Regions from separate parts of the Robertmurraya beringensis genome, predicted to be linked through region 1. Evidence: predicted binding sites of a transcription regulator. Region 1 holds the regulator's gene; the other holds the start of a gene.

The links. The regulator Rex, encoded in region 1, represses fermentation and respiration genes when NADH is low (regulators of the CRP and FNR family bind a similar motif). The targets are predictions, from matches to a motif close to TTGTGAAATATTTCACAA.
Region 2: a site for Rex is predicted at 15,412-15,429, ahead of ACFFHF_RS19285 (DUF1858 domain-containing protein). Genes of this name have one in related genera too.

Annotation. Positions count from the first base shown of each region.
Region 1 is NZ_JBHLUU010000101.1:23,145-32,027, forward strand. Features, by position in the region: gene groL (chaperonin GroEL) at 1-479, opposite strand, end outside; gene groES (co-chaperone GroES) at 554-838, opposite strand; gene ACFFHF_RS14220 (CPBP family glutamic-type intramembrane protease) at 1,141-1,878, shown strand; gene ACFFHF_RS14225 (YdiK family protein) at 1,875-2,087, shown strand; gene ACFFHF_RS14230 (redox-sensing transcriptional repressor Rex) at 2,115-2,774, opposite strand; gene moaC (cyclic pyranopterin monophosphate synthase MoaC) at 2,802-3,296, opposite strand; gene ACFFHF_RS14240 (ABC-F family ATP-binding cassette domain-containing protein) at 3,436-5,358, shown strand; gene tsaD (tRNA (adenosine(37)-N6)-threonylcarbamoyltransferase complex transferase subunit TsaD) at 5,577-6,602, opposite strand; gene rimI (ribosomal protein S18-alanine N-acetyltransferase) at 6,599-7,075, opposite strand; gene tsaB (tRNA (adenosine(37)-N6)-threonylcarbamoyltransferase complex dimerization subunit type 1 TsaB) at 7,062-7,769, opposite strand; gene tsaE (tRNA (adenosine(37)-N6)-threonylcarbamoyltransferase complex ATPase subunit type 1 TsaE) at 7,769-8,224, opposite strand; tRNA gene ACFFHF_RS14265 (tRNA-Asp) at 8,487-8,562, opposite strand; tRNA gene ACFFHF_RS14270 (tRNA-Met) at 8,614-8,687, opposite strand; rRNA gene rrf (5S ribosomal RNA) at 8,714-8,829, opposite strand.
Region 2 is NZ_JBHLUU010000120.1:19,767-43,930, forward strand. Features, by position in the region: gene ACFFHF_RS19210 (hypothetical protein) at 119-409, opposite strand; gene ACFFHF_RS19215 (hypothetical protein) at 730-1,023, opposite strand; gene ACFFHF_RS19220 (hypothetical protein) at 1,045-2,619, opposite strand; gene ACFFHF_RS19225 (pilus assembly protein TadG-related protein) at 2,653-3,387, opposite strand; gene ACFFHF_RS19230 (TadE/TadG family type IV pilus assembly protein) at 3,377-3,763, opposite strand; gene ACFFHF_RS19235 (hypothetical protein) at 3,790-3,993, opposite strand; gene ACFFHF_RS19240 (type II secretion system F family protein) at 4,454-5,392, opposite strand; gene ACFFHF_RS19245 (type II secretion system F family protein) at 5,396-6,328, opposite strand; gene ACFFHF_RS19250 (TadA family conjugal transfer-associated ATPase) at 6,325-7,665, opposite strand; gene ACFFHF_RS19255 (CpaE/TadZ family protein) at 7,672-8,799, opposite strand; gene ACFFHF_RS19260 (CpaB family protein) at 8,851-9,468, opposite strand; gene ACFFHF_RS19265 (hypothetical protein) at 9,504-10,193, opposite strand; gene ACFFHF_RS19270 (VWA domain-containing protein) at 10,253-11,593, opposite strand; gene ACFFHF_RS19275 (MFS transporter) at 12,030-13,211, shown strand; gene ACFFHF_RS19280 (methyl-accepting chemotaxis protein) at 13,545-15,287, opposite strand; gene ACFFHF_RS19285 (DUF1858 domain-containing protein) at 15,492-15,719, shown strand; gene ACFFHF_RS19290 (DUF438 domain-containing protein) at 15,733-16,965, shown strand; gene ACFFHF_RS19295 (YbaN family protein) at 17,053-17,451, shown strand; gene ACFFHF_RS19300 (DUF4317 domain-containing protein) at 17,582-18,763, shown strand; gene nikE (nickel import ATP-binding protein NikE) at 19,146-19,964, opposite strand; gene nikD (nickel import ATP-binding protein NikD) at 19,996-20,826, opposite strand; gene nikC (nickel ABC transporter permease subunit NikC) at 20,847-21,677, opposite strand; gene nikB (nickel ABC transporter permease subunit NikB) at 21,674-22,618, opposite strand; gene nikA (nickel ABC transporter substrate-binding protein) at 22,638-24,164, opposite strand, start outside.

The sequences.
Region 1 (8,883 bases):
ATTAATTGACCAACTTCATCGTCAGCAGCAGAAATAGCCGCAACTTGAGCGATAGAAGCTTTGTTTTCGATTGGCTTTGAAATAGCACGAAGCTCTTCAACCGCTACTGCTACTGCCTTATCCATCCCTTTACGGATACCCATTGGGTTAGCTCCAGCTGTTACGTTCTTTAAGCCTTCACGGATCATCGCTTGAGCAAGAACCGTTGCAGTTGTCGTACCGTCACCAGCCACATCATTTGTTTTGCTAGCTACTTCAGCAACAAGCTTCGCACCCATGTTTTCGAATGCATCTTCAAGTTCGATTTCTTTTGCAATCGTTACACCATCGTTTGTAATAAGTGGTGAACCGAATTTCTTTTCAAGAACCACGTTACGTCCTTTTGGTCCTAATGTTACTTTTACCGCATTTGCAAGTGCATCTACCCCACGAAGCATCGAGCGGCGTGCGTCTTCACTAAACTTAATTTCTTTAGCCATTGTAAAATACCCTCCTCGAGTTTTTTCAATCTATTCTGTCTTCGTTTAGTTTTTAAATAAGAAAATCTCTACTCTTATCCAAGAATAGCAAGAATATCGTTTTCACGTAGAATTAAGTACTCTTTTCCTTCGTACTTCACTTCTGTGCCAGCGTATTTTGAGAAGATAATGCGGTCGTCCACAGAAACTTCAAGAGCTACACGCTCACCGCTTTCAAGTACGCGGCCAGTGCCGACAGCAACTACTTTGCCTTCTTGAGGCTTCTCTTTAGCAGAGTCTGGTAGTACAATACCGCTTGCCGTTTTTTCTTCCGTTTCAACTAGCTCAATTACAATGCGATCACCTAGTGGCTTTAACAAGTGAAACAACCTCCTCAAATATATGAAAGATTTTTATTATTAGCACTCACTTAACTAGAGTGCTAACACAACTATTATATTAATGAATCTCTACCTTTTTTGCAAGCGAGAAACCGCTTTTTTTTATAAATTTTTTGTAAAAGTCCCCCCATAACTTGTTAATTGTACAACCTTACTAAGTATGTACTTTTCCACCTATTCTATCCATATAATGCTAAAATACGGACGATAATTCTTCTTATTTGATACAACCTGATGTTTACGAGTAGAATAACTATATTGGATGGAAAAGGAGACTTGTTTTGAAACGTGAATATTGGATTATATTAATTGCTTATATTGCTATGCAGCTTTCAAGCTTTATTGGTGTCCCTATCACCTCTCTGATACTAGAACTGATTGGTTTTGAAACCCATCACTCTCAAGGGTTCGCAGGGGTCACTTGGCTTGTCATAAGCTTTTCGCTCACACTTGTGATTGTCCTGATGTTGTTGCGTAATGAGATGGTAAACACAAATGAAGTAAGAAGCGGAGCCAGCTTAGGCCGATCGATCCTTTGGTCTATCACAGGTGTCTTTCTTGCCCTATTTGCCCAAGCCTTTGCTGCAAATATTGAACGTTTGATTGGTATTGATGTTGGTTCTGAAAATACGCAACAGATTCTACGCATCATTGAGTCCTTTCCTATTATGATTGTCGTGAGCTCAGTGATTGGTCCTATATTAGAAGAAATTGTTTTTCGTAAGATCATTTTTGGGGCTTTTTATAAGCGATTTAACTTTTTTCTATCAGCCTTGCTTAGCTCCGTTATTTTTTCTTTTGCCCATATGGAGCCGGAGCACACTCTACTTTATTCCGCAATGGGATTCACCTTTGCGTATTTGTATGTAAAAACCAATCGGATTCTCGTTCCGATCGTTGCTCACGTATCGATGAATACGTTCGTTGTTCTTGTGCAATCCGTATTTAAGGAAGACTTAGAAAAATTAATCAAACAAGCAGAACAAATGCAAAGCTTTATTGGAGGATTCTTCTTATGAGACAGTCACCTTTATTTTCAGGAATTATATACATCATCTTAGGTGCTCTGTTCACAGTGTTTGCCATACAGGACTTACAGCAAAATGGAGAGTGGGGCTTTTTCACCTACCTGCTTGTCTTGCTAGCGACCTTTGATATTGGTTCAGGCATTCGGATGATTCTTTTACATTTTAAAATTAAAGAGATCAAGAAAGAGCAAAAGAAATAGCCGCTCCACTAAGGGGCGGCTTACTGTTTATTCTTCTACCATTTCTTCATCCATTGAATAATGCTTTAAAAAGTACACCAGTGACTGTAACTCAATAGCCAGATCAATATGGTGAACCCTGATGGATGAGGGAACCGTTAATCGGGCCGGGGTAAAGTTTAAAATGCCTCTCACCGATCCTTGAACCATTCGATCGGTAATGGATTGTGCAACCGGTGCTGGAACCGTTAATATCGCGACCTGAATGTCTTCTTTTTCAATAACTTCTTCTAGATCATCCATATGGTAGACGGGCACTTCACCAATTTTTGTGCCTACCTTCTCTTCTATCACATCAAATGCAACCGCAATTTTGGTATTATTATTCTTTAAGAAGTTATAGTTTAAAAATGCTGTCCCAAGATTCCCGACCCCAATTAACGCAACCTTCGTTAATTCATCTTGGTCGAGTGTTTTACGGAAAAAGGATAATAAATAGTTTACATTGTAACCGTATCCCTTTTTACCTAAGGCTCCAAAGTATGAAAAATCTCTTCGGATTGTTGCAGAATCGACCTTCACCGCCTCACTTAGTTCAGCCGATGAAACGCGTTGCTTTCCTGATGAGTGTAAACTATTTAAAAAGCGATAATACAATGGTAGTCTTTTCGCCGTTGCTTGTGGGATTTTCATTGATTCATTACTCATCGTTCTTCCCCTACCTTCTACCTTTAACTAATATAGTCTCTCTTCTCTCTTAAAGTCACCGTTTTTACCACCTGTCTTTTCAACCAGGTATGTTTTCCCGATAACCATTCCTTTATCTACTGCTTTACACATATCATACACGGTAAGCGCGCAAACAGAAGCAGCTGTTAACGCTTCCATTTCTACACCTGTATTCCCTTTTGTCTTTACACTAGCAGAAATATGTAGAGTATGGCAATTGTTATCTGATTCCCAATCAAAAGAAATATCAACACCTGTGAGTGGAATAGGGTGACACATTGGAATAATATCCCATGTTTTTTTACTAGCCATAACAGCTGCAACCTGTGCGACTGCTAACACATCCCCCTTTTTCATTTGGTTATGTGTGATTCGATCATATATCTCTTGATTAACTGTGATACTAGAGTGGGCAATGGCCGTCCGTACCGTTTCGGGCTTATCACTCACATCTACCATTTTTGCTCTGCCTTCTTTATTAAAATGAGTGAACTCTGACATCTATTATACACCTCTTTCAAAATCATACACTATTTTCCTCATTTTGTGTGAAAACATTGTAACATAGTTCACAACTCATATCATTGCTCATCCGTATTGAATGCGATACACTAACCGTAGAAGTATAGAGGTGAAATCAATGATACTACTACAAGTAAACCAGCTTTCCAAGTCTTATGGGGCTGACCTTATTTTATCGAATATAAAACTAGAAGTTCAAACAAGAGACCGTATTGCCTTAGTAGGTAGAAACGGGGCCGGGAAATCTACATTACTCAAGATTATTGCCGATCACCTTTCCTATGAATCAGGTGATTTAATCAAGCCCAAACATGTAACGATCGGGTACTTGGCTCAGAACACAGGTCTTGTTTCCGGATTATCCATTTGGGAAGAAATGCTTACCGTGTTTGAACATGTCATGAAACAAGAGCGGGAACTTCGTAAGCTTGAGGAAAAAATGGCTGATCCTACCGTATTTGAAGATGCTACTTTGTACGAGCGAACAATCAAGGAATATGACCATCTCCAAAATGAGTTTAAGGAGAATGGGGGCTACCAGTACGAGTCAGATATACGTTCTGTCCTACATGGCTTGAACTTCCACTCATTCGATTACTCTACGAAAATTGATAGCTTAAGTGGTGGCCAGAAAACTCGTTTAGCTCTTGCGAAGTTGTTATTAACCAAGCCTGATATTCTTATCTTGGACGAACCTACCAACCATTTAGATATCGATACGTTGTCTTGGCTAGAGCAATATCTTACTGGCTACTCAGGTGCCATCTTAATCGTATCCCACGATCGCTACTTTTTAGACAAAGTGGTCAATCAAGTGTACGAAATTTCTAGGAATCAAATCAGCAAATTCTCAGGAAACTACAGCTCTTATCTTGAACAAAAAGCCGAAAACTACGAGCGTGATCTCAAACAATACGAGAAACAACAAGATGAAATAGCCAAACTACAGGACTTTATTCAAAAAAATCTTGCTCGTGCATCGACCACCAAGCGAGCCCAAAGTAGAAGGAAGACGCTTGAGAGAATGCAAGTTATGGACAAACCTCTTGGAGATGAAAAGTCCGCCTCCTTCGGTTTTGATATTGAAAAGCAAAGTGGCAATGAAGTGTTAAATGTCCACTCCCTAGCAGTTGGTTATCATGATGAACGAATAGCTGAGGAACTTTCCCTCCGAATTACTAGAGGAGATTCCGTTGCCTTAGTTGGACCAAATGGGATTGGAAAATCAACCTTACTCAAAACCATCCAAGGTACGTTACAACCGGTAGAAGGACAAGTTCATTACGGCTCCAATGTTAGCATTGGCTATTATGACCAGGAACAAGCAGCTCTTACTTCAAACAAGCGAGTGTTAAATGAGCTTTGGGACGAATACCCTCTGAAAAGTGAAAAGGAAATCCGCACGGTACTAGGGAATTTCTTATTTACCGGCGACGATGTATTAAAAACGGTTTCCACTCTAAGCGGTGGGGAGAAAGCACGTTTAGCACTAGCTAAGCTCATGATGCAAAAGGCGAATCTTCTTATACTAGATGAACCTACCAACCATCTGGACTTAGACAGTAAGGAAATATTAGAAAACGCGCTTGTGGATTATCCAGGTACGATTCTTTTTGTTTCTCATGATCGATACTTTATTAATCGCATTGCTACAAAGGTGATTGAGCTTAGTAAAACCGCGGCTGTTGAGTATCTTGGGGATTACGATTATTACGTGGAAAAGAAGCTAGAACAAGAAGAGCTTAAAGCCATTGAACAAGCAGAAAAGGCTGCCGCTACCATAGCTGCTTCTCCAGAAAAAAATACGTATCAAATCGATAAGGAAGCCAAGAAATTAGAGCGCCAACGAAAGCGACGCATCGAAGAAATTGAGGGCTTAATTGAAAAGCTTGAAGAAACGATTGAAAAAAATAATACATTGCTTTGTGATCCAGAAATTTTTCAAGATCACGAAAGAGTGCTTAAAATTAATGAAGAAACTGAAACAGCCAAACTCCAATTAGATGAGTTACTAGAAGAATGGAGTGAACTGGCTGAATAAGCGTAAAGAACCGGGAGGAAGAATCTATCCCGGTTTTTTCCTTTCCACAATTTTGTTCACAGCTAAATTGTTTTTATATGAGCTTTCCACAGGGTTTCCCACATTATCCACAATTTTAGTTTATTTTATCCACATTACCCACAGTGAAACTTGTCGAAATAGTGTTTATACACAAAAAATAGCCCCTATCATGTGATAGGGACTTTTTCCTAAAGTTATTAGTTGTGGATAGATAGGTCTAATCCAGGATTGGCGTTTAAAGTAAAGTCACTTCTTTGACCTTTTTCATACATAACACTTCCCGCAGCAGCTATCATGGCTGCGTTATCTGTGCATAAAGAAAGTGGAGGAATAATTAATTCTACACCTTCATTAGCAGCAAATTCTCTCTCTAGCGCGCTACGCAGTCCTTTATTCGCAGCCACTCCTCCTGCTAGTAACACTTGCTTCACAGAATATTGTTTCGCCGCACGTACCGTCTTAGTTACCAACACATCGATCACACTTTGTTGAAAACTTGCAGCAAGATCTTCAGGTGAAATCACTTCTCCTCGTTGCTCTGCATTGTGGACAGTGTTGATAACTGCTGATTTTAATCCACTGAAGCTAAAATCATAGGACCCTTCCTCTAACCAGGCTCTCGGTAAATCTATAATAGGTGAGCCAACCGCTGCTAATCGGTCAATATGAGGTCCGCCTGGATATGGCATTTTTAACGTCCTAGCGACTTTATCATATGCTTCACCCGCAGCATCGTCTCTCGTTTCTCCAATCACCTCAAAATGGCCATGTTCCTTCATATAAACAAGCTCTGTATGTCCACCAGAGACAACCAGTGATAACAGTGGAAACTCCATTTCCTTTATCAAGCGATTCGCATAAATATGACCAGCGATATGGTGAATTCCTACAAGAGGAATACCGTGAGCAAAGCTCAGCGCCTTGGCTGCGTTCACCCCTATTAATAAGGCTCCGACAAGTCCTGGCCCTTCCGTTACAGCAATCGCATCAATATCTGAAAACTGTAATTCAGCCACTCGCATCGCTTCTTCTATGACAATCGTAATTTGCTCGACATGATGACGAGAAGCAATCTCAGGAACGACTCCACCGAAGCGCTTATGGCTTTCAATTTGCGACGCAACGATATTTGCTATTATTTCATGTCCATCTTTTACAATCGCAACAGCTGTTTCATCACAGCTTGTTTCGATCCCTAATATATATTGATTTTTCTCACTCATATTGTCACCCACATGACTAATGCATCCTCATAGTTATCAGTATAATAATTCTTGCGTATTCCACCGTTCATAAAGCCGAGCTTACGGTACAACGATTGTGCCACTGTGTTTGACACACGTACCTCCAGTGTCATCGATTTTGCACCCCTTTTTTTTGCAACCTCCATGATCATACGAAGGATCCCTTCTCCAAGCTTTTGCCCACGAAATTCAGGTAAGACCGCTATGTTTGTAATATGCGCCTCATCAACAATCAACCACATGCCACAATAACCTACAATTTGTCCTTCCTTTTCTAAGACCAGATAGACAGCAAATTGATTTAAATTCAACTCATTCTCAAATGACTGCCTTGTCCAAGGCGTTGCAAATGAAAGCTCCTCAATTTTTAAAATTTGATCGATATCTTCTTCCTTCATATATCGAAACACAAAGGAATCAGATAATGAGTGAGTCTCTTCATTTTGCATCATTTTCTTTCTTCCCTTCTAGCCATTTCGCTTCAGCTTCAGCTAACCGAATATAATTTGGCACAAAGCTGTGCACATCAACGGGTTCTCGATTGACCCCTAAATGAGCTAGCTCACCAGGACGTGGATTATGTTCAGTGTAGTGAGCAAATCTTGCTTGATCTCCCATAATACTCACTAGTACTTCCTTGTGAATAGGGACATCATTGCCAACAAATAAAACAGGCTCTGACATCTCCTTTAACTGCTCTGCCCAATCTTTAGCTAATACCAGTTGGTCTTTTTTAACTTTTTCGAGTGCGCCATTTTGGAAGCGATATAGACCGGTATAGACTTGTCCTCTTCTAGCGTCAAATAATGGAGCCACATTGCCTGGGAAGTACCGTGCAGCTGATGCCGCTAACACTTCTATGCTTGAAACCCCAACAAGCGGAATTTGTAAGGTCCACGCTAATGTTTTCGCGATCGTTACTCCTATACGAACTCCCGTATAAGAACCAGGACCTTCAGCGACGACAATTTTCTCTAGGTCTGCTGGCTTAACTTCACATTCCCTGCATAGGTTTTCAATCGCTGGCATCACACGGATCGAATGATTCTTGTTAATATTCGTTATATACTCCCCAATCACTTGTTGGTTATCTATTAAGGCAATCCCCAGTGGATAATTGGATGTATCTATAGCTAGTACTTTCATTAGGCAAATAGCTCCTTACAAAGCATTTCATATCGTTTTCCTTTTGGCGTTATCGTTAAGTTACGAGAATTCTCTTCCCCATGAGAAATCTTGATTTGTAGAAGTTCTTCCGGTAGTTGGTCTTCAATCAGATGAGCCCACTCCACAACCGTTACTCCCTGTCCTTCAAAATATTCATCAAAGCCCAAGTCTTCGTCAGAATCCTCCAATCGATACACATCCATATGGTAAAGTGGAAGTCTTCCGTTATATTCTTTTATTATAGTAAAAGTCGGACTACTAACGTTTTTGTTAATATCCAGTCCCACTGCGAGTCCTTTAGTAAACGTCGTCTTACCTGCACCAAGGTCACCTTCTAATGTAATCACATCTCCTGGTTGAAGCTTCTGTGCCAGTTCCTTTGAAAATTGTAAAGTCTCTTCCGTACTGTTTGTTCTTACTATGTATTCGTTCATTGAATTCATCACCCAATCTTTTATAAAAAAACCTTAGGACAGATTCCTAAGGCTAGTCTCTTATAAGTGTACATGATTTTAAAAAAATGAGCAAAAAGGGTTGGATTTGTATGTAGTTTTTTAGTTTTTATGGCTGTTTAAAGTATATGAAGCCGTATTCTACTCTATTTTCGCCACAACTACTCCCTTTTATTAGAAACTTCTCTAAAAAACAAAAAAACGAATCCATTTTGGTTCGTTTGGTTCTTCTAATATATGAAAATGGCGGTCCCGACCGGGATCGAACCGGCGATCTCCTGCGTGACAGGCAGGCATGTTAACCGCTACACCACGGGACCAAGGTTTTTTTCAAGTGAAACTTGAAAAATAACTTTCAATAACTTCAATAATTGCGGGGACAGGATTTGAACCTGCGACCTTCGGGTTATGAGCCCGACGAGCTACCAGACTGCTCCACCCCGCGACAATAATAATTAAATCTGTAATACAGCCTAGCGACGTCCTACTCTCACAGAGGGAAACCCTCAACTACCATCGGCGCTGAAAAGCTTAACTTCCGTGTTCGGTATGGGAACGGGTGTGACCTTTTCGCTATCGCCACTAGACTCGTATTCAATTGAAGAAAATCATTCCTTCAAAACTAGATAATGAATGAAGAA
Region 2 (24,164 bases), on a different contig from region 1:
CCTTTGACACATATCTTTGCTCACACAAAAAAAAGCGACGCTTTAACACGTCGCATTAACTCACATCCTATCTAGAGGAAATCCTGAGATTGATCTTAATCTACTTATCTTTTTCAGCCTAAAATAATCCTAATGCTAGCCTCCATGTGAAAAATACAAGGGCAAAGGCTACGCCCCAGTAAATAGCCTTCTTGGAAATTGTTTTTTCGTTACCTGTTGAGGCTTTTAGCTCTACTGCTGATAACGCTCCACCTAAAAGTAGAAGGATGACAAAGCCTATTAACGTGTATTTCTCTTCTGAAACATCTATTCTCCAATTTTCTTGTACATTATAGGCATAGATAATAAATGCAGCTACAACGACAAGTTGATATAGATTTGTAATTTTTGAGAATTTTTTCTTATCCATAAGATATTACCTTCCTGAAAGGTTTCATCTACTTTAACCCTATTTAAAAAAGGCTCCATCCTTAAGAATAATATTCCTAAAGCATAGAGACCCTCATAATAAAGTTTATGTTATAGATGTATAAATTAAAATATCACCATTGCTACTCGCCATACGAGGGAAAACAAGGCTATTAAAGACCCACCATGATTTGCCCCCCTGGTTCCACTCTCTTCTGGAGCTGAGTATCGTTATGCTTTTATAGCTTGTAGAAACTCCACCAACTAGAAGGACATTGAAATAGGATGTCTTATTCTTTGATGTTTATGCTTATTTACCTCTTAGAAAATAACCATACCAACTCTCCAAACTAAAAAGAAGCAAGCTATTACCAGTCCTCCTAATATTGTCTTTGAGTCAATTCTACCTTCTTTATCTGTCTTAGTTGCAGCCATCATCACACCTAAAAGTACTAATCCAACTGCCAAAAGAATAATAAACCATAAAATATTATCCTTTTGCCCAACGGGGTTTATATAACCATTTTCCTGAACTTTGAACAAATATATAACTAAAGCAACAGAAACTAGAGTTATATAAGACCAAGCTATCTTCGAAAAGGTACTTTTTTTCATATAGTAATCTCCTATCCATAATTATTGAATGGGTGCAACAGTGTGATTCTTCGGGTTTTGTACTTCCGTTTGTTCTTGATTAGTTGGATTTAAACCATCCTGGTTTAAACTACTATTATTTTCTTTTGTCTGATTATTTCTAGATGGATCAGGTTTTTTGGGTTCTTCTATTGGTTGATTTGAATTACTCTTGATAGTATCCTCTACATAATTATATATCTCAGGAAGCTTTTTGGTTATTTCTTCCGTTGTCTTTATTACAATTTCGGCAGGTGCTTCAACTGTAAATACCTTTTCCCATAGCGGACCGAATACCTTAAGTGATATTACGGTAACTCCTGCACCAATTGCAAAAGTTTCTAGACTTAACCATCCTTCTTCACCTTTAAGTAGATCCCCAAGCATATTTTCCATTCCACCATAAATACCCAGACCTGTTACTACTTTCCAAGTTAAACTAGCACCATTCATTAGAGCCCCTAATAGTCCCCCAGAAATAGCACCAATACCAGCATCAATTAGAATACTAGTTAGAGAAATCGGTTCTTGGGAAGTATATAAACTAATAAGACTTCCCATTGTTGATGAAAATGCCCCTGCCACAAAGCCAATCCCTGCTTTTTTGGCAATCGGAGATTGTTTTAACCAATTCCATCCAGCAATAACCTTCCCGCGAACCCAAGGAAAAGCAGTTGTTCGCACCCAGTTCATCCCAGCAGTAAATTTCGTACGAACAAAATTCACCCCAGCCGTAAACTTGGTTCGGATGAACGGAAAAGCAACGGTTCTCGCCCAGTTTACACCCGCTTGCCATTTGCCGGTGATCCACGGAACCGCTGTATTTCTAACCCAGCCTTGGACAGCTGGCCAGGCGGTTGCTCGTAGCCATCCCCAGGCAGAAGCAAAGGCACCAGAGGCCATACCCAAATATCCAAGAACTCCTCCAACTGTCGAGCTTCCTAATGCCCCCCAAAAGCTGTAGTCATCTCCCGCTATCCACTGATAAATAAAACCTCCAGCGATGGCTCCTACTGCGATGACCGCTACAACAGCAAGAGAAATCGCTCCAACGACACCAAGTGCCGCCAAACCAGCCAAAACAGCCACTATGACTACCGTTGCAATCACTGCAGCAATAAGGGTCTGTGCCCATTTATTACGATCTAGCCAATCTCCGGCCTCGTTCCATTTCTGATCAATCCAGTCTCCCGCTTCATTCCACTTTGTATCAAGCCAGTCTCCGGCTTCATTCCATTTTGTATCAAACCAATCAGAAACATCCGAAAAGACTTCCTCTGATGAATCTAGGAAATCATTCCACTCGTTGCTGATATCTTTCCCAATTTCACCCAATTGGTCTTTCCAGTCTGATCCAACATCTACTACCTTATCCCAGGCTTCTTCCCACCAAGGAACATCCTCTCCACCTCCACCGGCGGATTCATCTGATCCATCGCTAGGATCTGTTTCATTAATTCCTCCATTGTCGGTGATTACATCATCTACATCTGCGATGACCGACTGCAAAGGAATGAATAACAACATCCACAGGGTACAAAGAGTGAATAGTATTCTTAGGTTTTGTCTATCACGCACCTATCCAGTCCTCCTCATCTTAGTTTATAAGATTTAACTACAAGATATGTCGAATCCAGCAGGTTCGCCAATTCGTGCTGAAGACTCTGAGCTGATAGCTGGCACACCCTCATCTGATACAGTTGTGTATTTCCCCTTCCTGTCGGTTTCCACATACATCCGAAACTGATCAGGTATAAATTGAAAATCTATGACTCTGTCATTATCGTTTTTCTCAGCAAACTTTTCCGCTTCTTCTCTAGCCTCATCTAAGTTGTCCCGTACTGCTTTACAGGACATATCACTTACTTCCGCATCGCTAAAAAAGAACTTCATCGCTTCCTCTGCCTCTACACTCACACTATGGTTAAGGAGCCAACGCTCAATGGATCCCGGCATATTTTTGCCTTTCTGCCTCTCTACCATTTCAATAAAAGCCCTTAAGAGCTCATCTGTTGTAGGTGCTGGAGGAGGCGTTTCTCCTTCAGCAGGCGGTTCCCCTGGTGCATTCGCTGCTTCTAAAAAATCCTCCCAGCGTTCCCCAAGCTCATCGAGTTCCTCTTGCGTTTCTTCCTTCAATTCTTCCCTCATGGAGATGGTTGAAGATTTTGCTGCCGCGAGCGCCGCAGCATCTGCTCCCGTTTGCGTGACGCGCTTGTTCACAAAGATCGTGGAAAAATCAAAAAAGATGATGGCCAAAAAAAGAGCAGCGAGAACCATGCCAACCATAAACACGGTTGTTCCGCTGCCTTTTTCATTTTTCAAATGCGCATTTAGTCTAATCCTCATCTGGCTTTTCCTCCATAGGCATGACCGCATCAACGGTAAAAGTAAAGTCAATATCCGCTATTAGAGGAAGCTTAACAATAGGAGCCTTTACATCAAGGATGACCTCAGCTTCATCTGTACCAGGTCCTCCCCTAACATCAACAATTTTGATGCCAGCTGCTGACTTTCTAGCTACTGCCTGCCACTCGCCATCATGAATAGCAGCAGCCCTCGCTCCATCCCTAGCAGCCGATTCTGCTACTACTAACGAAAAAGAAATGAGCCCTATCTGCCATATAAGGAGGATCGATAGGAGCATAAGCGGAAACAACGCTAAAAATTCAATTGCTTGTGAGCCACGCTCATTTTTTACATATGCTTTTAGCAATTTCCTCATGGTTTACTCTCACTCTCTATGAACTCTTACATTCCACTAATCCATTCAGATAGTTTTGCAGTTATCGCTTTCCCGATTGAAGTATCTCCGTCAATTCCAGCGGCAATCACACCCATAATCGCTAAAACTACTAAACCTAATGCGACCCATTCAAGCGCTTGAGCTCCCACTTCATTATTAACATAACGATTATAAACACCTGTGACCTTTTTCCATGTTTTCTTCATCATTATTTTTTCCTCCCTAGTAATCTTTGTTTTTTTATTAATTAAAGGCTCTTTTCTCATAAATTGTTGTTTTAGAATTAATTTTACCCGTTGATTCCCGCACTTATCGGTTGGCGGTCTACGTTAAGCATGCGATCTGAAAAATAGATGGAGAAATTCCGCTTAATAGTAATTAGCATAGAAAAATAGCTTAAATAGACGGATAGATTCCGACTATTGACTCGAAAAACAGCGAAAATAGGAGACTTTGCATGTTTAACCGGAAAACCTCCGTTTATATACCCCCGAAACGAGCTCCATTCTGCACTTAACGGGAAAATCTCCGTTTATTTCGCTGGTTACAACCGCCTGTGGGTTCTCTCCTGCTCCATAGTTCCTTAGGAGTCAAGTGCCCTCGGCTCCAATAAACTCATACAAGATAGTAAATATTGAAAAAGCAACAAACTTTACGAAAACAGCCTAATTAAAAAAAGAATGAATCCAATCCAAATGCTTCTGGATTATAAATTATATTTAAGGCGAGCAATCCAACAATGAGTCCTAATACCGCTGGAGCGATAAAAAAGGTCGTGACCAATGTAATTTGCGGACTGGCCTTCGCTGCTTTTTCCTTTGCCAAGAAACCTCTTGTCGCACGTAAGTCTTCCGCCTGCAGTCGAAAGGTTCTCGATACGGGCACCCCAAGAGAGGTTCCTTGAATGAGTGCATTAACTAGAGAGTGTAATTCTCTAGAAGAATTCCTTTCTATCAAACCTTGGTAGGCACTTAGACGCGGAACCCCCAGTTCTACCTCTTTGTTAAAGCGGTCGATCTCCTCACTTAAAGGGCCTTTAAATTGTTTTGTCACTTGCTTGAGTGCACCATCCAGACTCACACCAGCGGATAACGTAACACTGACCGTATCAAGAAAGTCAGGCATCATCATGCTGATCAGCTCTTGGCGGTTTTTTGCCTTAATATACAGCCAAACACTTGGTCCTAAAAAACCACCAAAGATGGTTAGAAACATAATGGGAATTCCTAAAGGAAGCCCTAAAAAACCGTAAATGGTACCAAATCCTAACCCCATCATACCGAGCACGAAACGGAATCCGTAAAAGTCTTGAATTTGGAGTCCAAGTGGATATCCGGCCTGACCTAATAGCTTTTTGTGCTTTTCGATATCGGCAAAGTAAGGGTATTTAATTCCTACTGGTCCCGCTTGCTTTCCCCATCTTACAATCGGAGCAATCACTCGATCGATCAATCTACCCTTTTGCCTACTTTTCCCCTTTACATATCCATTGTTTTGTAAGAGGTTCTCTCGTTTCGCAATGAAAAGATACACATATATAAAGCTTATAAACAAGAAAAGCAGGATGATAATGAGCATGACCATTGAAAATAATCCGATAAATCTCATAGCTTACACCCTTATATTCGTAATTCTCTTAATAATAAAGAACGCAATACTAACAATTCCTGCGAAAATAGCAGACAAAATCATTCCAAATGGAGTAAAAAGAACATTCAAGAATCCCTTAATAAATAAATTCATCATCATGGCCATCAAAAACGGCATGAAAATGAGAATATAGGCGATTGAACGACTCTCTGCCGTTACGGTACGAATTTCTTTATGAACTCGACTGCGTTCCTCCAACGTTTCCGCCATCGTTGACAACACCTCAGCCAGGTTTCCACCTACCCGTTGCTGAATCAAAATCGTACTAACGAAAATGGTAATATCGTTACTTGGAACTCTCTCTTTAAACCCATTCATCACATATTCGAGACTATCACCAAGCTTCAGCTGATAATCCATCTGTTGAAACTCATTCTTACTCGGTTCCTTCACATCACGTCCGACCATTTCCATCGCTTGTGGAATCGTCTGGCCCGCTTTTATTCCGTTAGACATCATCCGGCAAATCTCAGGAAGTTGCTCATTAAAGGTATCCATTCGTTTCCCTTTTCGAGAGTTTAAAAAGAATTTAGACCCTAAGGCAACAATGACGTACGCAAAGAGAAATCCAATAAATACATATAGGCCTAAAATGAATACATTGATAAACGTTAATAGTGCTAAGAGAAGGATATAAATTCCTGTGTATTCAGATGGCTTCAGCTTTAAATCTGCCTGAACTAACTTCTTTTGTAGAGATTCCGATAACTCGGAGGAGTCAAATTTATCCCCAATCAAGAGAACAAAGCTTTTTCTTTCTGCTTTCTTTTCCTGTTCAAACCATGAATCGACCCGCTTTACCGTGTCACGAGCTTTTCTCCCATTGACAATGTAGAAAATCCCGGTGATAAAAGTAAAAATACTGCCTGATAACAACATCCATGCCGTACTCATCTGACTACACCTACAGCAAAGAGTGACTTAGGTACTTGAACCCCGTGTGAAACGAAACGGTCATACATTTTAGGAACATAACCGGTTGGTTTAAATTCACCTTTAATCGTTCCATCGGCTAATGTGGCCTGTCGTTCAAAATGGAAAATATCACGCATGGAGATTTCGCCATCTTCCTCCACCAGCTCAGAAATATGCACAATCCTTCTTTTCCCATCAGAAAACCTAGAGGTTTGAACAATTAAGTCCAGAGCACCAACGAAATAGCCTCTAATAACCTCTACCGTTAGTGGCAAACCAGCCATGATCACCATGGATTCCAGTCGACCCAGTGCATCTTTGGGACTGTTCGCATGGATGGTAGTCAATGATCCTTCATGCCCGGTATTCATCGCTTGTAGCATATCAATCGCTTCTGAACCACGAACCTCCCCGACAATAATTCGGTCTGGACGCATCCGGAGAGCATTTTTAACCAAATGACGAATCGTTACTTCCCCTTTCCCTTCCATATTCGGTGGCCTAGCTTCCAAGCGAACCAAGTTATCGTACGTAAAGCGAAGCTCCGCCATATCCTCAATCGTGACAATTCTCTCCCCACTCGGGATTGAATCAGAAAGGACATTCAAAAGTGTGGTTTTCCCACTACCGGTTCCACCAGATACAAGGATATTGGCTTTTGCCTTCACAGCGGCTTTTAAAAAGAGTGCCATCTCTTCTGAGAAGCTTCCAAAATTCTGAAGATCATCAAGCGAAAAAGGATCTTGTTTAAACTTACGAATCGAAATCGATGGACCATCCACACTGATTGGCGGGATAACTGCATTCACACGGCTTCCATCATGAAGTCTTGCATCCACCATGGGCGAGCTTTCATCAATTCTTCGACCCAGTGGTGCAATAATCCGGTCGATAATATGACGTACATGCTGGTTATCCTTAAATTTCACATTCGTCTTTTCGATCTTCCCTTGTCTTTCTATAAAAACCTCATCCGCCCCGTTAACCATGATTTCAGTAATACTATCATCTCGAAGCAAGCTTTCAAGGGGACCATAACCAACAGACTCATTGATGATTTGTTTGATAATCTGCTCCGTTTGATCCGCTGTAATAATCACTTTTTCCTCATTAATCATCTGCGTAACAAGGCGTTCAATGGTCTTCTTTCTCTCAACCGGCTGAAGTGTCGTAATGCTTTCTAAATTCGCTTCTTTAATCAGTCGATTTTTATAGTGTCTTACCCACCGGTCGACCTGTGATTGGCCAATATTCCAATCGGCTGGTGTTTGTTGTTTCGTAGGTGTTCGAACCGCTGCTTTTTCAATCCACGACATGCTTCATCACCCCTTTGTTCGCTTAACGAACTCATCCACGTATTTCTTCATGTCCTTTGTTACCTTGTTCGTGCCTTTATCCTTCTTTTTCTTAAAAAATGACTCACCCATATTCACGTCCGCCTGGATAGAAAAGAAGTCGGAACGCACTAGTCCATTCACATCACGATCAATAATCTTTTTAATATGTGATTCGTTTAGCTCTGATTTGGAGTGAACACGGTTGACAATCACAGAGAGCTCTTCATTTCTTCCAATTTGAAAACGATTGAATAGCTCGCTTGCATTTCTAAAAGCTCTCATCCCTAAACTATCTGGTGTTAACACATAGTGAATATGATTCGCTTCATTTAATCCAGTGAATGTCAGGTTATTAATAACAGATGGCAAGTCAAGAATCACGACATCATAGTTATATCTCGCTACACGGATTAATCTTGTGATTAATTCATCCGGAATGGCCTCCGCTTTCGTTGGATCCACTGGTCCCGAAATGAACGTTACTTGTGTTTCTTCATGTACGGTAGAAATGTTCAGAAGATGCCTCATATCCATCTCATCCATAACCGGAATTAAATCATAGTAGGAACGAAATGGCTGCGCGCCAAATAAGACATCCATATTTCCAAATTGCGCATTCAAATCAATCACTAAAACCTTTAAATCTTGGTGAATGCTAAATGATTGGGCAGCCATCGTCGCTAATAAGGTCTTCCCACTTCCACCCTTTGCACTGTAAAACGCATGAACTTGACCTGCTCCATAGCCTGCTTCCGTTTCTTTTTGAAACGTTAACTGCTGGTTTGTCACTTTCATCAAATCTAGCAATCTCTGTTTTTCTTCAGGAAAAAGAATGACGTCCTTTGCTCCACCAACTAGCCAGTTCCTTGCCTGTTCGAAATCGTCTTCACTAGAAAGACCAATAAGAACGGTTGTTGAAGAAATTTGTAGTTGTTGTGGAGAAACTCCACCATCTAAATCAACAAGAACATAATGGTAGTGTTGATTATCCTGAAAGCTCCTCTTCCACTCAGGAACAGCTGTAATTTCCATATTCATTTCTTCCATGAGTTGGTTGACTATTTCTATCCACGCATGGTTTCTCGAAATCATTAATCCTTTAAATGTACTCACCGTTTATGCACCTTCCCCAACGCAATGGTCCCTATCATATTGATTCCCTGGTCACCCTGCTGAAGCTTGATTCACTCGTAACACACGAAGCTGCACAGCTGAGTTTTGAAAATGAATGACCCGCTCAGCTTCCTCAATGGATAGAGCAATCTTTACTCTCGGGGCTCCTTCCTTAACCTCTTCTACCTGAACGACACGAATATTATTTAAAAAGCGTTCCGTAACTAAATTGTCATTTTCATCATTTCTAGCCACAACTAAATCAACTAAATCCCCTTCAGCAACCTCTTGATCAATAAGGACGGCTTCTGTCGCATTTAGCCATACCACACGCTCATTTTCAGGAATATCGAGTTTTTTCCTTACTAAAGAGCTTGTCAGCAAGTCTCCTTCCTCTATTTCCACTACCGAAATCGCTTCTTTTAATTCCTTTTCATCGGTAATAAACGATTCATAGGCACTCGTTTCTGGAAGCTCTACCCAAGTAATATCCGATTCCTTAATTTCTCTGTACGATCCGATATTTTTAGCTGCAGCTGCAACGGCTACGGTTTTACCTAGTTTTTTCTGCGCTTCTGTAATTTGCATCAAGATGACGCCTGCAGTGGCAACCGCTAATAAAAAAGATAATGTTAAAAAAATAATGGCCTTTCTCTTGGCATCAATCATTCTGGTCACTCCGTTACATTGGATGTAATCATTTCCTAAATAAAAATATCAATGGTTTCTGATTGTACTGGAAGGCTAATACCACTTAACGTGATGGTATGAACATGGCTTTCCTTTACAGATACTGGCTTGCTAGAAGCCATATAGATTGTTTCAGCAGGAGAATATTCGATTACCTTTGTTATTAATTCCTGCTTGCTTCCCTTAATGGCTTTCTTCGTTCCTTCACTTCCAAGCAAATAGTACATTTTAGTCGATGGGTTTTTTAATTGAAGATAGCGAGATGGGCTGTGTGAATGGAGATCTGACGTAATTCGAAAGTGTTGTCTCACTCCTCTTAAGGACATCATCACGTCTTCATAGGTACTCTCTTGAAGCTTTGTTAACAGAAAAAATACATAGCCCCGATTTTTGGTCCCATCTACAAGAAATAGCTTCTGATTGGGATAAATCCAATTTCGAATTCTCTTTATATCTCCTTGATTGGTCACATAAGGATCGTATATGTAAAGCAATTCATCGAACCCACTCATATAGCTACGTAGCTGGTCAATTCCTTCATCCATATTTACGCTAATGGCATTGAATTTTTGGGGAATAAAGGCTCTCTTTTTCGTCAAGTTTTCCTCCAAAGAGCGCCCCCCTTTCCCCGTAATCTTTTTAATCAAAACCTCAGGAAATAATTCGGTTGTAAAACCTAATGTCTCATCAAGTAAAATCTTCATCTTGATCCTCTCAACCTTCTTTTTCTAAATTTCTAGTTTTCTAGTCTTCAGGAGTTTGATCACTTCAGACTAGAAATCACTTCCTGATGTTTCGTGTTATTCTTTTCTCTTGCTTCCTCTTCTAGCTGGTTAATGTACTCTCTAATCGCTGTATGTCTATCATCAAGTATGCTTCGTAATTCTTCCGCTGCTTCAGGGGTAATTTTCTCTTGGTCCTCTAGTCGAGACACCGCCTCAAACAAGATATCTTTTTCCGAATCAGAAACGTCCATAAAGCTAGAGCCAAGATCTTCTATCCCTTGACCAATTTCTACTTTTTTCATATTTACCTTGTAGCCAACCTTTGCTTTTTCAAAGTTCCGTTCATAGCTGGCCCTTGCATCTTGTAGCAATTCTTCAATCGTATCGTTCAATTCCACATTCGAGTTAACGGTATAATACGTTCCATTTCCAGCTAATGCCGTTTCTTTTAACTGCTTCTGGCCCGCATCATCCACATCAAAACCGATAATATTCACTTTGACCTTTAAATCCGAGTTTGCTAGTTTTCTACCCTCTTCGATTGGGTTTCCATCACACGTCTCAATCCCATCACTTACAACAAAAAGGATGTTTTCAGACTTATCATCCGCTGATTTCTTTAAATCCTCATATGCAGCTGTAATGGATGCTGCAAGTGGTGTCCACCCACTTGGCTTAAACTTTGTTAGTGCCTGTTCAAAGCTAGCCTGATCATATGTATTGGCATCGTACATCATTTCTGTGCTCGAACATGATATTGCCTTGTCATTGTCACTCCCTGTACCCTGGTGTCCGTATACTCTAAGAGAAACTTTACTTGAAGCAGGTAGTCCAGAAGCATAGGTAGCAATAGCACGTTTGGCTAAGTCCATCTTCACTCCACCGGAAACTTGAGCATTCATACTTCCACTTGAATCTAGAAGAATGGCTACGTTTTTAAAGGATGGTTGTTCCTTTGATAAATCGTATGCTCCGTAGTCAGGAGTAAAATTTTTCAAGGAATCAAAAACGAGAGAATAATCTGCACCTATATAATGAATCAATCCATTATAAATTTCTTCTGCCTCTAAATCCTCCACCACTAAATCCTCTATGGCAGAACCCATTGGAAGTTCAGAATCAACATTAGAACCTGCTAAAGATGCATATAAGTCCTCTGAGTGGAGACCAGCTGGTTGCTGAACCATCTCTTCAGCTACAGTAGGTTGTTCCGGATACGTCACCGCTTCAACGACTTCCTTCTCTTCTTCTTTATTACTATCCTCACTAGCCGTTGTCGTTTCCTTATTCGGCTCTTCTTCCTGCTTTGTTTGCTCCTTGTTTGAACAAGCAACGGTACAACATGTAACGACTAATAATAGGAGGAAATGCTTAAACACTTTCAAAGACAAACCGCTCCTTCATAATTTCCTATATTTTGAAGTAATTTTTTCCTATATTATTTAGTAACACGTAGTGAAAACCCCGTCAAATGACCCATAGCGCTTTGTCGATTTTTGTCCGGTACTATCAAACTACCAAAATCTCAACTTCAAGACTTTTAACAGATACAAAGAACTAAAATCTTTATGAATCAGATGGGGTTTTCCTCCTTTTCTTATTAAAAAAAGACCCGTCCATTAGGAATAAATCTTCATTTTACAAAAAAAGTTAAAAATTACCCTGTCCCAGTGCGAGAAATTTGTCGAATGAAATCACACATAGTATAAAACCACTAAGAATATCCGAAGTACTTTTAAGACTTTTATCACCTGCAATCTTAGAGTTATAATAAAGAGGAAAGAAACAAATGAAACCTATTGGAGTGTATTGATTTTGGAAGTTAAGAAAGCGTTGCCTATATTATTTGCAGTTATGTTTCTAGTCATGGTAGGGTTTGGGATTATTATCCCTGTCATGCCGTTCTACGCGGAAGAATTGGGAGCTTCCCCTACTCAGCTTGGCTTATTAATGGCGGTTTACTCGCTTATGCAGCTATTCTTTGCGCCTTTTTGGGGGAGAATTTCTGATAAAATCGGTCGGAAACCAGTCATTATGATTGGAATCTTTGGACTGGCGGTCAGCTTCTTTTTAATGGGCATGTCCTCCTCTTTATGGATGTTATTTGTAGCGAGAATCATCGGGGGAGTTTTATCAGCAGCTAACATGCCAACCGTGATGGCTTATGTGGCAGATATCACTTCACATGAGAACCGGGGTAAAGGGATGGGAATCATCGGAGCTTCCGTAGGACTCGGATTTATTTTCGGACCAGCTATTGGTGGGATTTTTTCAAAAGAAAGCTTACACACGCCCTTCTTTATTGCAGGTGCATCATCTGTCCTAACCTTCTTGCTTGTTTTGTTTGTTTTAAAAGAGTCACTATCAAGTGAGCAGCGTAAAGAAAACCTACATAAAAAGAAAGAGTCCATCTTTTCAGCCTTAAAAGGACCAACATCCATTTTGTATATCCTACAATGGTTTGTCACCTTATCCTTAGCAGGTTTGGAAGCCACATTTGCCTACTTTGCTTTTGAAAAAGCCGGGCTCGAGTCAGCTCAGCTTGGTTACGTATTTATGATTATGGGGCTTGCGGGTGCCATCGTTCAGGGTGGACTAGTAGGAAGGCTAACAAAAAAATGGGGAGAAGGAGCGGTTATCCAACTCGGAATTTTGATCTCTGCCGTCGGCTTTTCTTTAATTTTACTCATTGATAACTTTGTAACCGCAGCAATTTATTTAACTGTTTTTGGGGTTGGGAATGGATTTATTAGGCCAAGTGTCTCATCATTGCTAACGAAGACATCAAGTGCAGGACACGGAAGTACTACCGGATTGCTCTCATCCTTTGATTCACTAGGTCGAATCATTGGCCCACCACTTGGAGGATGGCTATTCTCGGTTGCTATTCCACTTCCATATGTGTCTGGTGCCATTCTTTCACTTTTAGCCCTAATTCTATACCAGGTATATAAACGAAAATCACCTCAATTAGAAACAAGAGTTCCCCTTTCTTAAGTAAAAAAGTAAAACTCGCCATAGCATTTTGGCGAGTTTCTTTATGTTTAGCGTAGTGTGAATTAAGATTATCGTTAATCAAATAAGCGGAGATTTTTCCGTTATATCCAGAATCGAGCTCTTTCCGGGGTAAATAAGAGGAGGTTTTCCGCTTATGCAAAGCAAAATCCCTCATTTTTGGGATTTCCGAGCCAATAGACGGAATTTCTCCGTCTAATTAGGCCATTTTTAATAGTAATTTTTAATTAAGCGGAATTCCTCCTTCTATTTATTAGCTCAGGTGCTCTACCTGATCCCCCAACCCAAAAGTGCTCCCCCTCTAGACCCAAGTTTCTAAACCTTAAACCGCTCACTTTCCTCTTTAAGCTCTACAGAAGCTGAGTTCAGTTCCTTCACCCACTGGTTGATCTCTTCCGTCGACCCAGTCATCTGTTGAGAGGACGCCGATACTTCTTCAATACCGGCTGCATTTTCTTCTGCAATGGCGGCAATTTCTTCAATCGACTTATTCATGCTGTCCTGTTGCGTAACAACTCGATTCAGCTGCTGACTTAAGTCCGTAATTTTCCTATTCATTCCATCGATTAACTGCGAAATTTCCTTAAAGGTATGGCCCGTATCTTTTACATTCTCTTGACCCGTTGTTACCACTAGTAATCCTTCTTCAAGGGTATCAACCACTTTTCTTGAGTTATTGTCTACTTTTCCAACAATCTCTTGAATTTCATCAACTGACTTTGATACTTCCTCCGCTAGTTTTCGAACCTCTGAAGCCACAACCGCAAAGCCCTTTCCTTGCTCTCCTGCTCTTGCCGCTTCAATCGCTGCATTAAGTGCTAGCAAATTGGTTTGGTCTGCAATCGAACGTATCAGAGTGACTAACGAAGATACTTGTCTAGTTTGTTCAGCTAAGTCCTTTACCTCCGTGACGGAACGTGTGACTACCTTGTGGATATCATTCATACCAGTGACCGACTGCTGCATTAATTGGTAACCTGATTCCGTGTATTGAGTCACTTCATCATTCAATTGTGCCAATTCTTTCCCTTTCGAATCTGCTTCTTCAATTACCCCTGAGAATTGTCTCATATTCTCAGCTAATTCTGTTGATAAGGTTGCTTGAGTCTCCGCTCCAGTAGCCATTTCCTCCATCGTTAAAGCAATTTGGCTCGAACCTTCCAATAATTCAGTAGATGCAGCATGTAACGCTTCGCTTTTTCCATTGATCGTTAAAGAGGTTCCTTGCATATTATGAGCCATCTTTTCAAGTATTGTACTCATTTCTGTCATGGAATGATGTAATCTACTAATTTCATCCTTTGATCGAAGGGTAAGAGTGTCTAAGGTTTCTTTTGCCTGTAAAAGATTCCCTTGCGTTATTTCTTTGGATACATCCGTTAAAATCGTTAAGGGACGAAGTTTTTTTCCAAGGTAAACATAAACTCCCCCAAGAGAGGTTAACAGGATCACAAGAGATACACCCAGTTGAATAGGAATCGACTCTTTAATGACGGAGTCGCTGATGGCATGCACTTGGGTCGCTTCCATATCGACACCTACAATCCCTAGCACCTTACCAGTCTTGTCCTTTATAGGAGCAAAAGCCGACATATATTCCCCAAACTCAGGATCCTTTACAATATCTGTGCTACTAACCCCACCAGCTGTAGCCCCTTTTATATCTTCATATGTTGTGGCTGTCGTTGGTTCACCAATCGGAACCGCTTCACCCTCTGGTAGACCATCAATCATGATTTCTAGCGAGTGATCCTCTTCTACCCTAAGGGTGTAAACATACATGGCCCCCATTTTTATTCGGTAATCATTTAGCTCTTCTCGAAGCTGGGTATACATTTCATTTTCTACTGGATTTGATAAAAAATTTGCATAATCTTCCGCGTCAATCGCCTTTGCGACCCTTTCCGCATGGATGATTCCATTCGTCTTGAGGGTTTTATCAATGGACTGTTGAGAATTAAAGTAAATGATGGCAGCGTTTATGATAAAAATGCCAATGATCAAAGTAAAAAGCATGAACGTAAATGTATTCTTTAAAGACTTTTCCTTCCTTTTCATAAAAATCCCCCTTTATAAAGTCCTGGTAATATATTCATTATATCGAAATTTAATAGAAATAATAGATAGATTACTAACATATACCTAGTACTAATTATTCATTATAAATGAGGAAGATTTTCATTCGTGATTCACATCACATTTGTTTCAAGACAGATATGATACATTAACCACATAAAGCACTAACTTACTGGGGTGATGAACATGTCAAAAACCATTCATTTAAATCAAACCCTTTATGAAATATCCACTCAATATCCGGAAGTAGTATCCATCATGCAGAGTCTAGGTTTTGAAAACATATCCAAACCTACTATGCTCCAATCCGTCGGTCGTGTCATGACCATACCTAAAGGCTGTCGAGTGAAAGACATTCCTTTAGACACCGTAATCACAACATTTCAAAGTCATGGTTTTGAGATAAAAGAGTAATGGAGGGCTACCAATGAGTGAGTTAATTAATAATCGTGAGCAACAAACATTAAATAAAACCGAACGACAAGAACTATTAAAAGCAATTATCAAAGATTTACACATGGGACGAAGTGTGGAGGAAGTTAGAGATGAGTTCGAGAAAGCGGTCGGAACGATATCGATCGAGGAGATCTCACAGCTTGAGCAAGCTCTTATGGAAGAGGAAGGCATACCAGTGGAAGAAGTTCAACGCCTATGTTCGGTTCATACAGCCATTTTTAAAGGATCGATTGAAGAAATCCACCGCAGCCAAAAACCAGAAGATCAACCTGGACACCCTGTTCATACCTATAAGCTAGAAAATAAAGAAATTGATATGCTTGTAAACTTCAAAATTCAACTACATTTTGACCGTTTCAAAGTAGAGGATAGTAGTGATAACGTATTTAAGTTAATAGAAGACTTAAATTTGTTAATCGACCTTGATAAGCATTACAGTCGTAAGGAGAATTTGTTATTTCCTTTCTTAGAGAAATACGGTATTTTTGGTCCTACCAAAGTAATGTGGGGAGTGGATGATCGAATTCGAGAATCGATAAAAACGGCTAAACAAGTCTTAACCAACTATACCAATCATGATCATCAAACAGCCGTGAATAGTATCGAATTCGTGATCCGCGAAGTATCTGAGATGATCTTTAAAGAAGAAAATATCCTATTCCCTATGGCACTTCAGCATCTAACCGAGGATGAATGGGTTAAGATCGCACACGAAAGTGATGAGATTGGCTATTGTTTAACAAGTCCTACTGTCGAGTGGAAACCAGAAAGAAAGGCACTTGCTAGTTCAGCTATGTCAGAAGGCTTCATTCGAATGGAAACAGGCTTTTTATCGATCGAGCAACTCGAACTCATGTTAAATCATTTACCTGTGGATATCACCTTTATCGACCAGGACGATGTGGTACGATACTTCTCTCATGGGAAAGAGCGTATTTTCGTAAGAACGAAAGCCGTCATTGGAAGAACCGTCCAAAATTGCCATCCTCCGAAAAGTGTTCATATGGTGGAAGAAATTTTACAGGACTTTAAATCAGGGAAAAAAGATAGCGAAGACTTTTGGATTAAATTCAAAGATAAATATGTTTATATCCGATACTTTGCTGTCAGAGATGAGAAGGGAACGTATATGGGGACACTGGAGTTCACCCAAAATATCGCCCCGATTAAAGAAATTGATGGGGAAAAACGCATCTTAGGCTAAATGCTTTTTCTGAAAAAAGGAGATAGATGTCTGGAGATATACCACTATTTGTGTTATAGCTTATAGTATATCTCTCGGTAAAGTAAGGTGATTACCATTAAAAATATAAAAAGCATTCTATTTTTCCTTATTGGATTTATCTCCTTAGGAATTGGTATTTCAGGGATTATCCTCCCGGTTCTGCCAGGCCTTCCATTTTTACTTTTTGCCTCTTATTGCTTTGCTAAAAGTTCTAAAAGGATTGAAAATTGGTTCAAGAATACCGTTCTTTATGAAAAATATGTAGTAAGGTTTCTCCAGAAAAAAGGGCTCACACGGAAAGAGAAAATACGGATTAACTTGATTGCTGATACCTTCATCCTGTTTTCCATCCTTTATGTGGACATCCTTTTCGTTCAAATCATATTAGTGGGAACAGCCCTCTACAAGCATTACTATTTTATCAAGAAAATCAAAACGATTAACAAGCATGAAACCACTTCCTAGGAAGTGGTTTTTCTATTATAAAGCCTTCCCCATCACAAATTATGTTAAAATAAGTGAATGTCCAAAAGAGGATGAATACTTATATATCACGTTGAAATGCAATTAGCGTAGCTTAGGAGTGGAATAAGTAATGAACAAAAAAGACGTAGCAAACATACGAAAACAATTCAAAATAAATAATGATTTACTTAAAATAAGCGATATTTACAATGTCTATATTATGAAAGACTCAAGTGATATTTATCATCACGAAAGTCAACCTTTTGCCATGCTTGACCAAGATCAACAAGAATTATTTATGGGTAATTTTAAGAAGTTACTTGCTGGTCAAATGGATGAGAAACTTTTCGAATTAAAATTTCAACGGAATGCTGAAAATAGTAGCCAGCTCATTTTGCATCAGGGGTTACTAAGCAATGATGTGGAAGACTGGAAAGAGCAAATGCTGAAAATCGTAGGCAAAATGCTCTTGAACAGACAATACGAAATGGATATTGTCGTTACATTTATACGTGCAGAATATTTAAAACCTACAAAACGCCGAAATGAAGAAGCCGAGGAAAGCGAACGAGATAGGGTTTACTCTCATCCCTTTATTCTTTGTAGCATAAATAATACCCAGGAGCCGAAAAAAGAGCTGCTCTTTGATTATGTAGAAAGAGAGTTCAAATACCATTTTGTTGTGGATCCCATTATTAACTTGAACGCCCCCATCGCTGGCTTTCTATTCCCTGCCTTCACTGATAATTCAGCAGATGTGAACCATATTCTCTATTCAGCAGGAAAGGTTCACGAGCCAGATTATTCTTTCATTGAGGACGTTTTAAATGGCGAAGAAATCATGACAGCACAAGACGATAAAATCGTTTTTGAAGAGATTATTAAAGATGTTACAGGAGATCAGCTAAATACCTCCACACTTGCGAATGTGTATGAAGAGATTAATCGAATGATCGTCGAAAACGAAGAGGAAGAGCAACCAAAATTAGATACCAAAGACGTGGAACGTGTGTTAACGATGAGTGGTATTGAAGATATAAACACGGAAAAAGTAGAAGCAGCGTTCCAAAAAATCATAGATGATGACAAATATGAGATCAAAGCAAGTAACATCTTACCGAAGTTCAGTTCGAAATCCATTAAAATCAGCACAAAAATCGCTAATATTTCCATTAGCCCACAAGATTTACGGTACGTCAAACAAGTCCATCTTGCTGGGAAACGATACCTGATGATTGAAGTAGAAGAAGATACGGTGATTGAAGGATTTACGATGATTCCAGAGGCTTTTGGTGGGAGTTCGAATGAGTAATAAATTCGTGAATCTTAGCTAGATACTGGTGTATAAATATAAAACGATACTTTTCGGTTGGGGAATCAGGTTATGAACCCGAGCTGATAAATAGACGGAGAAATTTCGCTTAATTGGTAACTAGGATAAAAAATAGCATAATTAGACGGAGAAATTCCGCCTATTTACTTGAAAAACATTAAAATGGGGAGGTTTTGTTATCCATAAGTGGAAAATCTCCCCTTATTTACCCCGAAACGGGCTCCATTCTGCATCTAACCGGAAAAACTCCGCTTATTATACTGCTGGCTACTCGATTTAGAATAAGACATCTTATTTAGGAATTTTGTAATGGCAATACTTTTTTTCTGAAGATTTTCAGTAACTTAATAGAGGGGAATCTTTACACCCTATTCTCCCAAGTCCTAATCATACGAAAGCGCGGATGTTCAGAAAGAACAGAATCTCTTAACCGTTTCACTACAGGGTGCTTGGAGGCAAAGAATTCGTCTTTTGAATCGTAGAGTTCTAGCAATTCCCCTTTTTCAAGCATGCCTATTTGATCTGAAATGGAAAATGCTGCTTTAATATCATGTGTGATAAATAGATACGCTAAGCCGTAGTCATCCTTTAAGTCGCTTAATAATTGTAAGATTAAGCTTTGCGTGACCATGTCTAAACTGCTTACGGATTCGTCAAGAACAATCAACCTTGGTTTCAGAGCGATGGCTCGAGCAATATTTATCCTTTGCAATTGTCCACCACTAAATTGGTGCGGGTATTTTTTTAAATCCTTTTCACTTAAGCCTACTCTTTCCAATAGTTCTATCACGTTTCTTCTTTGTTCCTCAATGGTTAGTTTTTCATAGTTCTCTAATGGCTCACTGATTATTGATTCAGCTGTCATGCGAGGATTAACCGAAGAATAGGAATCTTGAAAAACCACTTGGAGATCTCGACGGATTTTTTGTCTAGTGTGTTTATCAGCCTTGTAAATATCATGTCCTTGAAACAAAACCTGACCTTGATCTGGACGTTGAATTCCAAGGATGACTCTCCCTAACGTGCTTTTACCAGCGCCACTAGTACCTATTAATCCTAAGCAGGTTCCTTCCTGAATATCAAAGGAAATATCCTTTAGAACTTTTGGTTGATCCTTGCCTTTGAAAAGTCTCTTTGAATAAAAGCTTAGATTTACTTGCTTTACCTGTAATAAGCTCATTGGTTTCACCTCCTGGAATTTCAGACAGTATTCACAACGTATAAGTATAAGGTTGTTTTTCAGAATATAAGGTCGGCCTTGTCCGTAATAGCTTCTTCGTGTATTCATGTTGTGGGTTATCAAATAACTCTAGCACATTGGCCGTTTCTACTATTTTCCCATGTTTCATCACAATCACATGATCAGCCATTTCCGAAATCACTCCAAGATCATGAGAAATAAGTAAGATAGATGTTCCATGTTCCACACGAATTTTTTCTAACAGACGCAGAACTAATAATTGGCTGTGAAGATCAAGGGCTGTAGTCGGCTCATCTGCAATGATAACAGACGGTTTTAAACATGCTGCCATGGCAATCATCACTCTTTGGAGCATACCTCCACTTAGTTGAAAAGGGTAGAGTTTTAATAATTTCTCCGGCTCTGGCAGATTGACACTTTCCATCACATCAACCGCAAGCTCTCTAGCATCCTTTTTATTCAATGAAGTGTGAGCCTGAATCGTTTCTATAAATTGATGACCAATTGTAAAAACAGGAGTAAAAGCATTCATCGGATTTTGCATAATAAAAGCAATATCCTTCCCTCTGATCTTTCGCATCTCCTTGTTTTTCAAGCCATTCAATTCTCGGTCGTGAAGTGTGATACTCCCCGTCACTTGTATGTTTTTTCTATCATGAAGCTGTAAGATAGACATACTTGTAACGGTTTTACCACTCCCACTCTCTCCAACTAAACCAAGGATCTCTCCTTTTTTGATTCCAAAATTAATGTCCTCAACCAGTTTGAAAGAACCTTCTTTTGTTCTGACTTCTACATGTAAATCTCGAACATGTAAAATGAATCGCTCTTTTGATTCCATTTTTCAACCGTCCTTTTTTATTAGCGACTTTTCACCCCATATCGTTCTGCTAGTGCTTCTCCTAATAAGTTAAAAGTAACAACCACGATCATAATCATCAAACCTGGGTAAAGCATCAAAGCTGGATTCGTTCTGATATATGACTTTCCTTCTAGAATCATAGCCCCCCACTCTGGTGTAGGAGGTTGGACCCCTAATCCTAAAAAGGACATCGATGACAGATTCATAATGGCCCAGCCCATTTCTAATGTTCCCATTACCGCTAGAGAAGGAATGACATTCGGAATAATATGCTTTTTCATAATGGTCCATGTAGAGGACCCGCTGATTTTAGCTGCCGTAATATAATTCTGTTCTTTCAGGCTTAGTACCATGCCTCGGATGACCCTAGCGTAATAAACCCATTGTACGAGTATCAATCCTAAAATGACTTGTTTTAGACCTGCTCCCCATATACCAACAAAACCAATGACAAGCAATAGGCTAGGAATCGCCATTAAGCCATCACCAAATCTCATGAGTAACTGATCCACCCAACCACCTTTATACCCTGCTATGATCCCAATAATTAATCCGATACTCAAAGCCGAAATAAAAATAAGCATGGCAAAACCGAGAGAGATGCGAGCACCATAAAGAATACGGGAAAATGTACATCGGCCTAAATGGTCTGTTCCTAATGGGTAATCCCATGAAGGTTGCTGAAGTTTGTGAGCTAAATTCACCGCGATAGGGTCATTGGGTGCAAGCCAAGGAGCAAAGAGCGTAATCATAAATAATCCGAGCAATATAAAAGAAGAAATAACAATCACTTTTTGGCTTTTTAATTGATATTGAAGCTTTGCAATCATTGATATTGCCTTCCTTTTCTAGAAATACGTGGGTCAATATACATTTGGACCAGGTCGACAATTAAGTTGCTTATAAGGAAGACACCCGCTGCCAATAATACATAGGCTTGAATAACAGGAACATCACGGTTAAAAATAGCATCAATAAAATACCGTCCAAAACCTGGCCATGAAAAGACGGCCTCTACAATGATCGCCCCAGTTAATAAGTTTCCTATATTCATTCCTAGTCCCGTAATCATTGGAGAGATAGCCATTCGTAATACATGCTTTCCCATGATCATTTTTTCATGAAACCCTCTCGTTCTAGCAAAAAGCACATAAGACTCTTGTAAATTTTCTAGAACACTTGCACGTAACAGCCTCGTATATAAAGCTATTAAAGGGAATGCCAAGGTGACTGAAGGTAAAATCAAATGTTTCCAAGTACCGGTACCTTCTACCGGAAAAAGGTCTAATTTAACAGAAAAGAAAAAAATAAATAAATATCCCAGCCAAAATGATGGAATGGATGCTCCAATAAAAGAGAGGAATCGACTAAAATGGTCCATTCCACTGTTTTTCTTTATACCTGCTAAAAAACCTAAAGGTACACTTACTAAAATAGCGATCAAAAGACTCCCTATCGTTAATTGAATCGTTGCTGGCAATCGAGAGGAAATCTCTTCCCAAACAGGCTTATTCGTAACATAAGATATGCCAAAATCAAATTGGCATATCTTAATGATGGTATTCACATATTGAATAAGAAGAGGTTGATCTAATCCGAACTCATGTCTTTTTTGTTCCAACATTTCGTCAGTTGCCTGGATATGTGCTGTAGCAAAGTAAGCCTCTGCTGGATCTACTGGTGATAGATTGATCATTCCAAATGTGACTAAAGTGGCTATAAGAAAAATTGGAACAATAGTGATGATTCGTTTCAAGACATAAGTCCCCATAAAAACCTCCTCCTGTTGTTTATTCTTTTACACTAATTCCTGTAAATGGATGTTCATCTCGGTTCGCAGGGAATGTAAAATCAGAAACATCTTTTTGATAAATAGCTATTTTCTTAATATACGAAATAGGTACAATTGCACCCTGCTCTTGCAATGAGCCTAAAATCTCTGTGTATAGTTGTTGACGTTCTGCTTCATCTGTTGTTTTTGTTACTTGAGCAATCTTGTTTAGTATCTCTTCCTTATTAGGATAAGCTGAGATCGCTTCGTTAAACCCAAATCCTTCTGTAGCAACGACGTTTACAAAAGTATGTGGGTCATATGGTGCCCCATAGTTACTAAAGAAGTTCATTTCAAACTCATTTGCTTTAAATCGTTCTACTTGAGTAGTAAGCTCCACTCCAACAATATTTAGCTTTACACCTAATCCTGCCCATTCTGATTGCAAGGTTTCAGCCATTGTTTTTTGAATCGACTCAGCTGAGTTATACATTAACTCTATTTCTAGTGATTTCCCATCTTTTTCACGAACCGTTTTTCCTTTTGGCAACTTCCAGCCGGCTTCTTCTAATAATTGCACCGCTTTTTCAACATCATAATCAACCTTGGTTGCAGCCACCTCTGAAGTGTAGGGTAAGTTTGTCGGTAAGATATAGTCTGCCTTCTCTTCTAAGCCAGATGTCACTCCCTCAACCAAAGCTTCTTTATTAAATCCATAGTGTAAAGCTTGACGGACACGTTCATCCGATAGTTGATCTTTATTCGTATTCATCACAAGCAGCCTAGTAGCAACTGGTTCAGATATGCTAGTTTCATAGGAACCAGTCGATTCTAATTGATTAAAAGAATCTATACTGATAACCCCCTCACCATAAAGAAGGTCTAAATCCCCTTTTTCAAAGGCAAGTACGCGTGTTTCTGCATCTGGGACAACTTTAACCTTAATTTGCTCAACACTCGGGACTTCTCCCCAATAATTTTCGTTACGTGTAAAAATAGCGTATTCATCGACTTTATATTCTTCCAATACCCATGGACCTGTCCCAACTGGCTTTTCTACACCTTTAGAAGTGTCGCCATCCTCAGGGAAACCTGCTTCTCCAAGGAAACGTACAGGGCGTACAACAGCTAACTCCTGAATAGTAGGGTAATAGGGTTCTGTTAATGTTAATTTAAACGTATGCTCGTCAACAACCTCTGTTTGAGCAATCTTTGAAATAAATCCTAACCAACTGTGTAAATCGACATTATTAAGTATAGCATCAAAGTTCTTTTTCACAATCTCTGCATTGAAACTCGTGCCATCCGAAAATTTGACATCTTGACGTAAATGGAACAAATATTCTTTCCCATCCGCAGAGATATCCCAAGTCTCTGCTAAATGTGGTTTTAGCTCTCCGCCATCACCATAACTTACTAAAGGCTCATAGACCATCGATGTAGAAAATAATTGTGATGGATTATACATATGCGGATTCAATTCACCTATATCTCTTGGCCAAGCGAAAGTAATCACATTTCCACTTTCACCTGTAGAACTCTCATT